4 regions of the Paenibacillus sp. FSL R5-0928 genome follow, and region 1 is predicted to be linked to each of the others. Evidence: predicted binding sites of a transcription regulator. Region 1 holds the regulator's gene; each other region holds the start of a gene.

Evidence for each region. Region 1 encodes Rex, which represses fermentation and respiration genes when NADH is low (regulators of the CRP and FNR family bind a similar motif). Its sites were predicted from a motif close to TTGTGAAATATTTCACAA; they were not measured.
Region 2: a site for Rex is predicted at 2,197-2,214, ahead of MKZ16_RS30760 (formate/nitrite transporter family protein). Genes of this name have one in related genera too.
Region 3: a site for Rex is predicted at 1,305-1,322, ahead of MKZ16_RS03535 (flavocytochrome c). Genes of this name have one in related genera too.
Region 4: a site for Rex is predicted at 1,486-1,503, ahead of nadA (quinolinate synthase NadA). Genes of this name have one in related genera too.

Annotation. Positions count from the first base shown of each region.
Region 1 covers NZ_CP150225.1:4,815,572-4,818,874, reverse strand. Annotated here, with positions in the region: gene dinG (ATP-dependent DNA helicase DinG) at 1-974, shown strand, start outside; gene MKZ16_RS21750 (redox-sensing transcriptional repressor Rex) at 1,105-1,758, shown strand; gene MKZ16_RS21745 (amidohydrolase) at 1,745-3,046, shown strand; gene MKZ16_RS21740 (DUF5590 domain-containing protein) at 3,219-3,303, shown strand, end outside.
Region 2 covers NZ_CP150225.1:6,772,326-6,775,628, forward strand. Annotated here, with positions in the region: gene MKZ16_RS30755 (MFS transporter) at 1-805, opposite strand, end outside; gene MKZ16_RS30760 (formate/nitrite transporter family protein) at 1,266-2,093, opposite strand.
Region 3 covers NZ_CP150225.1:801,948-805,250, forward strand. Annotated here, with positions in the region: gene MKZ16_RS03535 (flavocytochrome c) at 1-1,203, opposite strand, end outside; gene MKZ16_RS03540 (histidine kinase) at 1,428-3,062, shown strand; gene MKZ16_RS03545 (response regulator) at 3,037-3,303, shown strand, end outside.
Region 4 covers NZ_CP150225.1:73,411-76,713, forward strand. Annotated here, with positions in the region: gene ftsH (ATP-dependent zinc metalloprotease FtsH) at 1-1,314, shown strand, start outside; gene nadA (quinolinate synthase NadA) at 1,574-2,512, shown strand; gene nadB (L-aspartate oxidase) at 2,552-3,303, shown strand, end outside.

The DNA of each region.
Region 1 (3,303 bases):
AGGATTTGGCTTCCATACGTGAGCAAGTAAGATTCTTTATGGGGCTGAATGACGATAATGTAGTATATTGGCTGGAGGCAAATGGAAATTACCGCAGCAAATCACTGCAGATGTATGCCGTCCCTGTGGATGTTAGCAGCCAGCTTAAAGAGTTGTTCTTCGATAAGAAAAAAAGCATCGTGCTTACCTCGGCGACGCTGTCTGTAGATAAATCTTTTCAGTTTATGATTGATAATCTCGGACTTAACGAAGCTGCGGAAGAGGGACGTCTAATGACTTCACTCCTTCCTTCTCCCTTTAAGTATCGCGAGCAGGCGCTGCTAGTTATACCGCGTGATTTTCCTAGTGTGAAGGGCAGTGTGGGCGATGCTCGATTTGTCGATACACTCGTACAGTCGTTAGCAGAAGCTGCCAAAACAACACGTGGGCGGATGCTGGTTCTGTTTACTTCTTATAAAATGCTGCGTCAGGTATATGATCCGCTTAAAGAGGCTTTGGCCTCACAAGAGATTACGGTGCTTGGTCAAGGCGTGGAAGGTGGCAGCCGGAGCAAGCTGATCCGCCGCTTTCAGGACAGTGCAGCATCCGTTCTGCTGGGGACGAGCAGCTTCTGGGAAGGTGTAGATATTCCAGGTGAAGCACTGACTTGCCTGGCCATCGTGAGACTTCCGTTTCAACCGCCGAATCACCCGTTGGCGGAAGCGAAGTCGGAGTTATTGCAGGCTCAGAAGAAGAATCCGTTCATGAAATTGTCTGTTCCTCAAGCGGTTATTCGTTTTAAGCAGGGATTCGGAAGACTGGTTCGCACGGCGCAGGATCGCGGAATAGTTATTGTTTATGATACAAGGGTTATTGAATCTCATTACGGGAAGTATTTCCTTTATTCATTGCCTGGTCCCAAAATGGAGCATATGCTGACTGATCAAATGGTCCCCCGCATAGCGGAATGGCTAGAGGATGGCGGCGCTTCTTAAAATGCTCGTCTTCAGTTTAGCTCCTCCTTATCCTTAAGGGCGGTAAGTTACAGTACCGCCCTTAATAAGGAGAGGTATACGTTTGAATATGGATTTTCACAAGAACATTACTATTTTTAGGAGGAAAAATATGAAATCGGATAAAATATCAGAAGCCGTTGTTCGCAGACTACCTGTGTATTTGCGTTTTTTGAATGATCTCCAGAATCGCGAAATATTAACAGTTTCCTCTCAGGAACTTGGACAAAAGCTGGATCTTAATCCCGCACAGATTCGTAAGGATTTAGCGTATTTTGGTGACTTCGGCAGAAAAGGTATCGGCTATGATGTAACGTATCTTATTGAGAAAATCCGTCATATTCTGAAGCTGGATCAACAGCTTAATGTAGCTTTAGTAGGGGCAGGTAATCTCGGACATGCCTTGTCTAATTACAATGCATATCTTAAAGATACAATGAAAATCACCGCTATATTTGATTCGTACGCTCCTAAGGTTGGACGTAAGATCAACTCCCTTACTGTGCAACCAATGGATGAACTAGGCAGCACGATTCGTGAGCAAGGTATTCGCATTGCCATTATTACCGTACCTGATTCAGAAGCTCAAAATGTAGCAGATATTCTCATTTCTTCTGGGATTGAAGCGATTTTGAACTTTGCCCCTGTGATTCTGAAGACACCACCGAATATCCGGGTGCATGCAGCTGATTTTACAACTGATCTGCAAAGTCTTGCTTATTACTTGCGGGATGGAAAGGAAGAAAGCGAACATGAACAGCAATAAAACGATAATTAAGGGCGGGTATTTTCTGACTCCGGGAACGGATGAGCCGGTTCTGAGTGGATATATGACTATTGAAGATGATTTAATCACTTACATAGGAAAAGAAGAGCCTCAGATGGAAGCTGGAGTGCAAGTGGTTGATGGCAGTCGTCTGCTGTTCATGCCTGGACTTGTAAACACACATGGTCATGCGGCGATGTCTTTGCTGCGTGGATATGGAGATGATTTAGCGCTACAAGTGTGGCTTCAGGAGAAAATGTGGCCGATGGAGGAAAAGTTCACCGGTGATGATGTATACTGGGGAACCTCCTTATCTGTATTGGAAATGCTGAAGGGTGGAACTACGACCTTCCTCGATATGTATGATCATATGGACCGAGTAGCTGAGGTAGCTGAGTTATCAGGTATCCGTTCCGTATTGATGCGTGGTGTGATCGGGTTATGTCCAGAGGATGTACAGAATCACAAGCTTGCGGAAGCGATTTCTTTTGCCCGTAACTGGCATGGAAAGGCGGACGGTAGAATTACTACTATGATCTCGCCGCACGCCCCTTATACTTGCCCTCCGGACTTCCTGGTTAAGTTCGTGCAGGCAGCGCATGATCTGGATTTACCGATGCATACGCATATGTCCGAAACGAAACGTGAAGTGGAACAAAATGTGGCGGATTACGGGTTGCGTCCTGTAGCTCACTTAGAGAAGCTTGGAATGTTCACACGTCCCTCGATAGTTGCACATGGTGTTCATTTAAATGATGAAGAGATTGAGATCTTGGCTCGCCATAATGTGGGTGTCTCTCATAATCCGGGCAGTAATTTGAAGCTGGCTAGCGGAGTGGCTCGGGTTACTGATCTTCTAAAAGCTGGTGTGAAGGTGTCTCTTGGCACGGATGGCGCGGCAAGCAACAATAACTTGGATATGTTTGAAGAGATGCGGCTTGCAGCTCTCATTCATAAGGGTGTCAGCGGTGATCCAACGGCTGTTCCAGCTCCAGAAGCTCTACGTATGGCTACAGAATATGGCGCCCAGTCCATCTTTTTAAATAATGTAGGTAGACTTGCTGTTGGGATGAAAGCTGATTTCATTGCAATTGATATAGATCAGCCGCATTTGCTGCCACACACAGATCTGTTGTCTCATGCAGTTTACTCTGCTAGCGCTAAGGATGTTGAGCATGTGTGGGTGAATGGTAAACAGGTCATCAAGCATGGACAATGCTTAACCCTGGATGAGGAAGCTATCCGGCGTAAAGCGCAAGAAGCCTTCGAAGGTTTATTGAAGCGTTAAGTCTGGATAATAACGAATAAATAATAGGCTGCGACTTTTTGCTTTTAGCAAAAGTTGCGGCCTTTTGTACATTTTAAAGGCTGGGAAAGCTAGAAAATTATGAAATTTTGGATAAACACGCGGGTGTGTTATATAATCAAAAAAGATATATTACTAGAAAGGGAGCTGTACCTTGAAGAAAAGGAAAAAATGGATCCTCCTGGGGTCAGTTCTGATTCTGCTCCTGGGGTTTGGACTTATCCAGTTCTATGCCTATA
Region 2 (3,303 bases), 2.0 Mb from region 1:
GCTGCGCTGCAAAAATCAAAATACCGTTCAGTGTCCAGAGAAAACCATAAGTTTTCTTAGGCCAGCCCTCTGAAATAATGAACGGAGATACACCTGTATTCCAGATAGAGTTACCGAGAAGCAGGAACAAAGAACCGATCCCCATATAAAGATAAATACGAGTATGCCCCATTAGCTTCCACGTGGATTGTTTCTCTGGTTCATTCTTCTGATGCCCCATTACCTCATGCGCAGGTTCTCCACCGATTTTCTTCAGATATACAAAAAAGAAACCCGCAAATACAGCCGAGGTTACACCATTCATCACAAAGCTTAGCATATAAGAAATATCGGCCAAAAAACCACTTAATGCCGTACCCAGTGCTACACCAATATTATTGGCGACATAAATAACATTAAACAGCTCACCACGCTGCTTCGTGAAACGAAAGCCGATAAATGCCTGAATGGCAGGTAATGATAAGGAATTAAATAATCCTACCAGTCCCATTGCAACCATAAATAACGTCCAGTTGTTACTAGCTGCCGGCAAGGTGAACAGTGCCAAAGCATTCATGGCGAGCGCTCCGACAATCAGCCGGTTAACGCCTACCTTATGATAGAGTGAGCCCCCGAGTAGTTGACCCACGATCCCACCAACCGATTGAATAAGAATCACCAGTCCAGCATCTGACATGCTGCGTCCAAGCTCATCAAATACATACATCGTAACGAGCGGCCACATCAGCGCACTACCTGTTGCATTAATTAGGCTGGCAATTAGAAATATTTTCACTTCTTTTGGATATGCCTGTAAAAACTTCATAAGTAGTGTACATCCCCTGTTATATATGTGTCATTATTCCATCCAGTATCATCCCAAAACAGGGTTATGAGCAAGCATACACATTGACGTTTTATCGTGATAAAGTATGCATGAAATCTAGAGGATAAAACGAACATATCGCATGAATTATCCCGTCTCCCTTGGGGTTCACGTCCGCAGTCCTTCCTAGCTCTAATATCTATTCTTATTTTAAAGCCGTGGCTGTCGTCCGTAAAGCAAACTAAACAAGAAGAAACTGATTCGCTTTTAGAAAGACAGGGTAATAGAGCCTAGAAACACTCCCCCTTCAAAATTCGCCGTGATCCGATTTCGTTCCCCCGAGCGCGGATATATCACGGCGGATTTTTTTGTGTCTACATAACAAAAAGCACCCCTAAAACATTAACGCCACCAATAAGGCAGACCTTGAATGTTCTATGGAGTGCTCTATAAGACGAGCTTAAGCGTGTTTTTTGACACTGCTGCCGGACATGCTATCTACGGATTGAATAGCCGTAGGTGCTTTACGCAAGTATGCCATCCAATAGGCAGCTGCGACAAATATTGCTCCACCCGTTAGATTGCCGAGCCAGACGGGAACAAAGTTAGTGAAGTATTGCCCCCATGAATAGTAACCTTCAAAAATAGCTGCTGGAATTAGGAACATGTTAGCTACAACGTGCTGGAATCCGATCGCAACAAAGGCCATCGTTGGGAACCAAATACCAAGGATTTTGCCGCTGAAGTTATCTGCTCCATAGGAGAGCCATACGGCCAGCGCAACGAGCCAGTTACAGCCGATACCCGAAACAAATGCCGGAAAGAATTCTGCATCGATTTTATGACCAGCCATATCCACCAATTTCTCTAAATACACACCCTCTGAAGTTAAACCCACCACATGACCGAAGAAATAAGCTACAAATAATGCCCCTGCCAGATTACTAATCGTAATGAGCAAAAGATTCTTCACAACTTCCCAGAAAGAAATCTTCTTAGCCATAAAAGCGAGCGGCACGGCCATCATATTCCCTGTCAGCAGTTCTCCACCTGCAAGGAGTACCATGATCAGCCCAACGGGGAAGACTGCGGCTCCGATAAAGTTAGCAATGGAACCCCATTCCTGTGGTGCGCCAGCAATGACGCGAATATCCAATAAAAACCCGAGCGCAATAAACGCTCCTCCCAAAAAGCCCAGAATAAGTACGGTACTTAGCGGATTATGAGCTTTTTTTATGCCATTCTCTACAGTTACTTCGGCAATTTGCTGCGGTTTGCTATAAGCCATGGTTCCTATCTCCTTCATCTATTTACTTCAAATTTGTTCCTTTATGACCATTGTAGCGTGTCGTAAAACACATTAACGTGATAATTATCACTTTGAGAAAACTAAGTGAAAGTTTTCACTGACATGTCAAATTTACTGCGACCTGTGCACAAATAGAAGTTTATGTATGACCGACTAAGCCAGCATATCTTGTTTCGTTGGATTACATTTGAGCGTACGCAGCAGCTATCGGACACAGTTGTCCTTATATGCAGCTATATCTCACTGTAGCTATACCTCACTGTAGCTATACCTCACTGTAGTCATACCTCACTATCGGCATTCTATCGGACTCGGATGACTCTAATCGTAGCTTTTGAGCATATTTGGCCCACACCCGGACATCGGACCCAGATGCCCCTAATCTTAACTTTCGAGCACATTTGGCTTGCTATCGGACCCCATCGTCGCTATTAGCACGAAAAACACACTAGTTGTACCTCGTTCTATGTAATAGCTGCACTGGAGTCCGAAATCACGCTCAAAAGGCGATTAATTGCTATATAGCGCCTTCTGAGTCCGAAAGCTTCTGCGGAGGGATGATGACTCAGCACGATCGGACTCAGATGCCCCTAATCTTAACTTTCGAGCACATTTGGCTTGCTATCGGACATCGGACTCAGATGACCCTATTCGTAGCATTTGAGCACATTTGGCTCGCTATCGGACCCCATAGTCGCTATTGCCACCAAAAACACAATAGTTGCACCTCATTCTATGTAATAGCTGCATTGGAGTCCGAAATCACACTCAAAAGGCGATTAATTGCTAAATAGCGGCTTCTGAGTCCGAAAGCTTCTGCGGTGGGCGTTGACTCAGCACGATCGGACTCAGATGACCCTAACCGTAGCTTCTGAACACATTTGGCTTACTATCGGACATCGGACTCAGATGACCCTATTGGTAGCATTTGAGCACATTTGGCTCGCTATCGAACCCCATAGTCGCTATTGCCACCAAAAACACACTAGCTGTACCTCATTCTATGTAATAGCTGCATTGGAGTCCGAAATCACGCTTAATAGGCGATTAATTACCAAATAGCGGCTTCTGGGTCCGATAGCTTCTGCGGTGGGCGTTGACTCAGCACGATCGGACTCAGATGACCTTATTCGTAACTTTCGAGCACATTTGACTTGCCATCGGACCCCATAGTCGCTATTGCCACCAA
Region 3 (3,303 bases), 3.2 Mb from region 1:
GTCTGCAACCAGGGAAATAACACCTGTCTCAGGATTACAGATTGGATATGTTTGAATACTCTCCATGTTTGTCAGTTTGGCGCCAATCGTTTCTGCCATAACGATACCGTCACCTGTAGATCCTGGTGTATCGGTAGTCATATATTTTTCATCCATTGTAGGGTTATACTTCTTACGCATCTCTACATTGGATCCAAAACCACCGGTAGCGATGATGACGCCTTTGTTCGCATGGAATGTGATCTTGTCGCCAGTACCCGAAGTCGCAGTTACACCTGTTACTTTGCCGCTTTCGTCCTTCAGCAAGGTTTCGGCTTTCATATTCGTTTTGATAGTGATTTGATCAGCGTCTGTTTTGGCTTTTAACTTAGTAATCAATTCAACACCTGTATGACCTACAGGAATCAACGCACGTTTTCTGGAATGGCCTCCAAATTGGAACAGATGATCAGGTAAGAACTCTACCTTGATATCATCGCGCAGCCATTCGGCAGATGCTAGAGCATTGTCGGCAAGAATACGAACCATCTTTGGATCCCCGAGGTTGTCTCCGCCTTTCATCGTATCATCATAGAACAAGTCAGCCGTGTCATCAGTGATGCCAAGAGCACGTTCAACCCAGTTGTCCGGCGCATTCATCTCACCACCGGAGATCAATGTGTTGCCGCCAACAGCTGGCATTTTCTCGAGCAGAACTACATTAGCTCCAGCGCTCTTCGCTTCGATAGCCGCACTAAAGCCAGCACCCCCGGCACCGATGACGACAACATCATAGGTTTGCTCGACTTCTTCTTTGTCTTTGCTTCCACTGACTGCAGCGCCAGCGACAAGGGTAAGTCCAGACTTCGTAATTGCATCTTGAATGGCTTCGAGATATCCTTTGCTTGTAACTGTAGATCCGCTAATGGCATCAACTTTTGCGCTGTTAGTTGCCATGACATCTTGCTTGAGCTGCGTATAAACAGGTTCTGCAAGTACTTCATTTTCCTTATGCTCTGTCACTTTAATGTCAGTGATCTTGTTATCTAATAAGGAGACTTGTACTTTAATATCGCCATGTTTACCTTGCCCAACTCCTTCAAAGACTTGAACTCCGTTTGCATCTGCAGCGGGTTCTGCATCTTTACCGCCGCAGGCAGCAAGCGTGAACATAAGACTGAGGACTAGTAGAATAGATAACAGCTTTTTCGTGTGAGTTCGCATAATATCTCCTTCATTCTGTTGTGAATTGGTTACATACACTAGGGAGAGGAAGATTTGCTAGGCAAATCCTTTATCTCTAGCCTAGACATGAATGTTATTTCATGTGAAAATATGCACAAGACCTATTATAGATTTAGTACAGCATTATGTATTTGCACAGATTAGCGTTTTTTTGTCTTTTTCGGGCATGTAAGAAACGGATATTATGAAGGGCTATGATTACAATGAAATCAATTCACTTAAAAATCACATTAATCGCAGGAAGCTGCTTCTTGCTGCTGTTTATTGCATTGCTTGTAACAATATATTTGGAGATGAACCATACGGTTGTCCCTTTGAATAAGAACTTAACGCAGCAAGTGGTTAATGCACGCAGCGACCAGATCGATTATTGGTTTAATCAGCGCATCGGTGAGATAGACATGTTTGCTTCTCTAGCTTCGGACCATCATTGGACACGAGATGAATTGCTGCAAGAGATCGATAAGTTCGAGGCGAAGAAGCAAGTAGAGTACGAATCCATACGCGTGGTGGATATTCACGGAAATTCCTGGTCAGCAAAGGACAAGCCTTTTTCGATACTAAACCGACCCTACTATCTAAAACTGCTGAATTCAGATACCAATTATGTGGTGAGCAATCCGATCGTATCCAAAGCGAATGCAGCCGAAATCGTCGTCATTCTTTATCGCGTGAATCCATCGGTGAATGATGAGGTAGCTTATATTGCCGCAGCCGTCTCCGTCAAGAAGATGAAGGAGATTGCTCAAGATGTAATGCTATATGACCAGTCAGGCCAGCTTATCGTCGATTGCAGAGAGCTGGGTGAAGGAGAAGGAGCGGAGGATGCAGCAGATAAGAAGAACATGAGTGTATTTGAGGCTCCAATTCAAAATGTAGAAGGCTGGAAGTTAGTACTCAAAGTACCGAATTCAAGTCTATCATTAGCGGTGATCAAAACCCAGCGGACTGCATTGCTGGTAGGTGTTCTTATCGGTAGTGCGTTTATCGTCTTTCTGCTGCTGCTTGCTTCTTCCATTATTCGTCCAATTCAGTCGCTTCGTCAGGTAATGGAAAATGTGCAGAACGGTAACCAAACCATACGTGCAGATGTTACGCGCTCGGATGAGATCGGCGATCTTGGACGAAGCTTCAATGACATGCTTGTTCAATTATACGCTGTGGAGCAGGACCGAAAGGAGATGGAACTCAGACTGATTCATGAGCAGATCAAGCCGCACTTTTTATACAACACATTGGATACGATCCAGTGGATGGCAACGGAACATGGAGCAGACAATGTGGTGGAGATGGTGGAAGCGCTTAGCGCGTATTTCCGATTAGGGCTTGGCACAGGCAGTCCCTACATTCTGCTTGATCAGGAGTTGTACCATGTCGAGAGTTATCTTCATATTCAAGGTGTGCGATATGAGGAGATTCTGGACTACGAGCTTCGATATGATGAAAAGCTTGCTCAGTGCCAAGTCGTTCGCTTCATGCTGCAGCCTTTGGTGGAAAATGCGATTTATCACGGGATTAAGCCACTTGGGGATCAAAAGTGTAAAATTTCGATTACAGCATATAAACAGGCCGATTATTTGGTCATTAAGGTTGAGAATAATGGGGTTATGATTCCGGAAGAGAAGCTTGAACAGATGAATCAAGCCCTTCTTGATGATACATATGATCGTTCTGCCACAGGCTTTGGGCTATACAGTGTAAACCATCGCATTCGACTAGCTTACGGGGTGCCATATGGCCTTGCAGTGAAGAGCGAAGATGGCATTACCGTTATGGTCATTCGAATACCTTTGGACGGGGAGTGGAATGAAGATGTGGAAGATTATCATCGTCGATGATGAAACGATCATTCGCAAAGGCTTGCGACAATACATTGAGGAGAGTCCGTATCTTTTTGAAGTTGCAGGAGAAGCGAAAAGTGCAAACGAAGCATTGAATATGGTGGAGGAAGCCCCACCACATGTATGTCTTGTGGACATCAACATGCCGAATATGAATGGGCTCGATCTGATAAATATATTGCGCGAACGCTGCCCGTCGGTTCTGGTTGTCATCATCAGCGGCTACGATAACTTTGAA
Region 4 (3,303 bases), 2.4 Mb from region 1:
GTACGTGATTTGTTCGAGAATGCTAAGAAGAATGCTCCATGTATTATCTTCATTGATGAAATTGATGCTGTGGGTCGTCAGCGTGGTGCCGGTCTTGGTGGCGGACATGACGAGCGTGAGCAGACGCTTAACCAATTGCTGGTTGAGATGGATGGATTCGGTGGTAACGAAGGCATTATTATTGTAGCGGCGACTAACCGCGCTGATATACTTGATCCGGCATTGCTTCGTCCAGGACGTTTTGACCGTCAAATTACGGTTGACCGTCCTGATGTGAAAGGCCGTGAAGCTGTACTTAAGGTGCACGCTCGTAACAAACCGCTTACGAAAGATGTAAGACTGGATGTTGTTGCTAAACGCACAACCGGATTCACAGGTGCTGATTTGGAGAATCTGCTGAATGAGGCAGCTTTGCTAGCTGCACGCCGTAACCGTAAAGATATTTCCATGATTGAAGTGGATGAAGCTATCGACCGTGTTATCGTAGGTACTGAGAAACGCAGCCGTGTGATCAGTGACCGCGAGAAACGTATTGTAGCTTATCATGAAGCAGGCCATACTATTGCTGGTTACTTCCTTGAGCACGCCGATATGGTGCATAAAGTTACTATTATCCCACGCGGACGTGCAGGCGGATACGTTATTATGCTTCCGAAGGAAGATCGGATGATCGTTACCAAGCAGGAGCTTTTAGATAAGGTTACTGGATTACTTGGTGGACGTGTTGCCGAAGAATTGTTTATTGGTGAGATCGGTACGGGTGCATACAGTGACTTCCAACAGGCTACGCGCATCGTGCGTGCCATGATTATGGAGTACGGTATGAGCGATAAGCTTGGACCTATGCAGTTCGGATCTTCTCAAGGTCAAGTATTCTTAGGTCGTGATATTGGGCATGAACAGAATTACAGTGACTCCATTGCTTATGAGATTGATCAGGAAATGCAGAACTTTATTACTTCGAGTTACGAACGTTGTAAAGATCTGTTGATCAAACACTCCAAAGAAATGCACTTGATTGCCAATACATTACTTGAGAAAGAAACACTTGAGCTTGATCAGATCACACAACTGATTGAACAAGGATTCCTTTCCGAGGATGGTAAACCAGAGGGTGGCGAAGGTGTTGCCCATGAAGTTGGCGAGCCTGTCATCGACAATATCGGTGATGTGCGAGTTCGCATTCAAGGCAAGCCTGAGGACGAACAGTCCACACTTCCTGACTTATCAAAGGATATCCCGAATAACCCTGATTCTGAGGGTAATGACGGTTCCGGTGATGACAACAAAGGTGGGGGCACTAGCCTTACCTAATTGGGTCCACCATTCATATGATGTAAATTTATCCGGAGAACGTAACTGTTCTCCGGATTTTTTATTTTAATTTTTAAGGGATTCTATGCCTTAAAGCCTGTCCAGTTACATTGACAGGGGCTGGAACGTTGTGTACATTAGTGATTAATATTACTTACTATTTATATCAGCATGTTCATTTTTTCACCATGATGGCGCATGCCATTTGATAACATCATGTCGGCGAAAAGCCGCGAGGATTTAAGGGGGAGAACAATCGGTGGAAGCTCTGGCGCTTGAGCGCAAGCAGGAACAGAATCGAGAACTTCGTATACGTCTTGAACAGCTTAAAAAGGAACGAAACGCAATCATTTTAGCTCATTATTATCAGCGTGATGAAATTCAGGAGGTTGCCGATTTCCGGGGCGACTCTTTTTTACTCGCTCAGAAGGCTGCAGAGACAGATGCGGAAGTTATTGTATTCTGCGGTGTTCATTTCATGGGGGAAAGTGCAAAAATTCTAGCCCCGAACAAAACCGTTCTTATTCCTGATGAACGTGCAGGCTGTCCAATGGCAGATATGGTCAATGTAGACGGTTTGCGTAAGCTTAAAGCTCAACATCCAAATGCTAAAGTAGTCACTTATATCAACTCGTCTGCCGAGATTAAAGCAGAAACCGATATTTGTTGTACCTCAGCTAATGCTGTGAAAGTAATCGAATCCCTTGATGCTGAAGAGATTATTTGGGTCCCAGATAAGAATCTTGGTCAATATGTACAAGATCAGACGGGCAAGAAGCTGATTATTTGGGAAGGCTATTGCAACACTCACGACATGTTGACCGTCAAAGATGTAGTAGAAATGAGAGCAAAATATCCAGATGCGGAATTTGTAGTTCATCCAGAGTGCCGTCCTGAAGTAGTGGCCATGGGTGACTATGTAGGCAGCACTACATCAATTCTGGAGTATTGCCGGAAATCGGATCGTAAGCAATTTATCGTTGGAACGGAAGATGGTACCGGATATCAGCTTCGTAAGGATAGTCCAGATAAAGAATTCCATTTTGCTACCAAATTTCTTGTTTGTCCTAATATGAAAGTTAATAATCTAAAAAAACTGGTGAAATGCCTGGAGACGATGAAGCCACAAATCTATGTACCGCCTGCTGTCGCCGACAAAGCCAGAACATCCCTAGAGCGCATGCTACAAGTCCGGTAGCATGCGCTACTCTTTCGTTGAAACAGGTGAAAAGCGGTCATGATTCCACAATATTTGGTTGATTTTGATCTTCGGGATATTCCTACGGTAAAGACAGATTGTATTGTTATTGGTTCAGGGATTGCCGGACTATTCACGGCTATTAAAGCCAGTGAAGATCGGCGTGTCATAATGATCACAAAGAAATCAGTAATGGAAAGTAATACTCGCTATGCACAGGGGGGGATCGCAGCTGTTATAGCTGAGGATGATTCCCCTGCATACCACCGGCAGGATACCTTAATGGCCGGTGCAGGTCTTTGCTCCTCAACAGCTGTCGATGCACTTGTTAATGAAGGGCCGGAAGGCGTTCATGAGTTAATTCGCTTAGGAACCCTGTTTGATAAGGAAGATGGGGTACTGGCTTTGACTCAGGAAGGAGCGCACAGCCACCGCCGTATTTTGCATGCTAATGGGGATGCTACTGGTTATGAGATTGTTCGTGCATTGGCGGAACAGGTAGCGGAACATGAGAATATTGAGGTCTGGGATGATCATTATGTTATCGATCTCATCACTGAAGGTGGCGAATGTGTAGGCGCATTATTGCAGCGGCCCGGTGGTGGACGGTTGTTCCTGCAAGGGGATGCGACCATTTTGTGCTCTGGTGGAGCAGGACAATTATATCGATACACTACCAACCCTGAGGTAGCTACAGGAGATGGTGTAGCGATCGCCTATCGCGCTGGTGCTCATATACGAGATATGGAATTTATTCAATTTCATCCTACAGCACTTAGTTACCCAGGAGC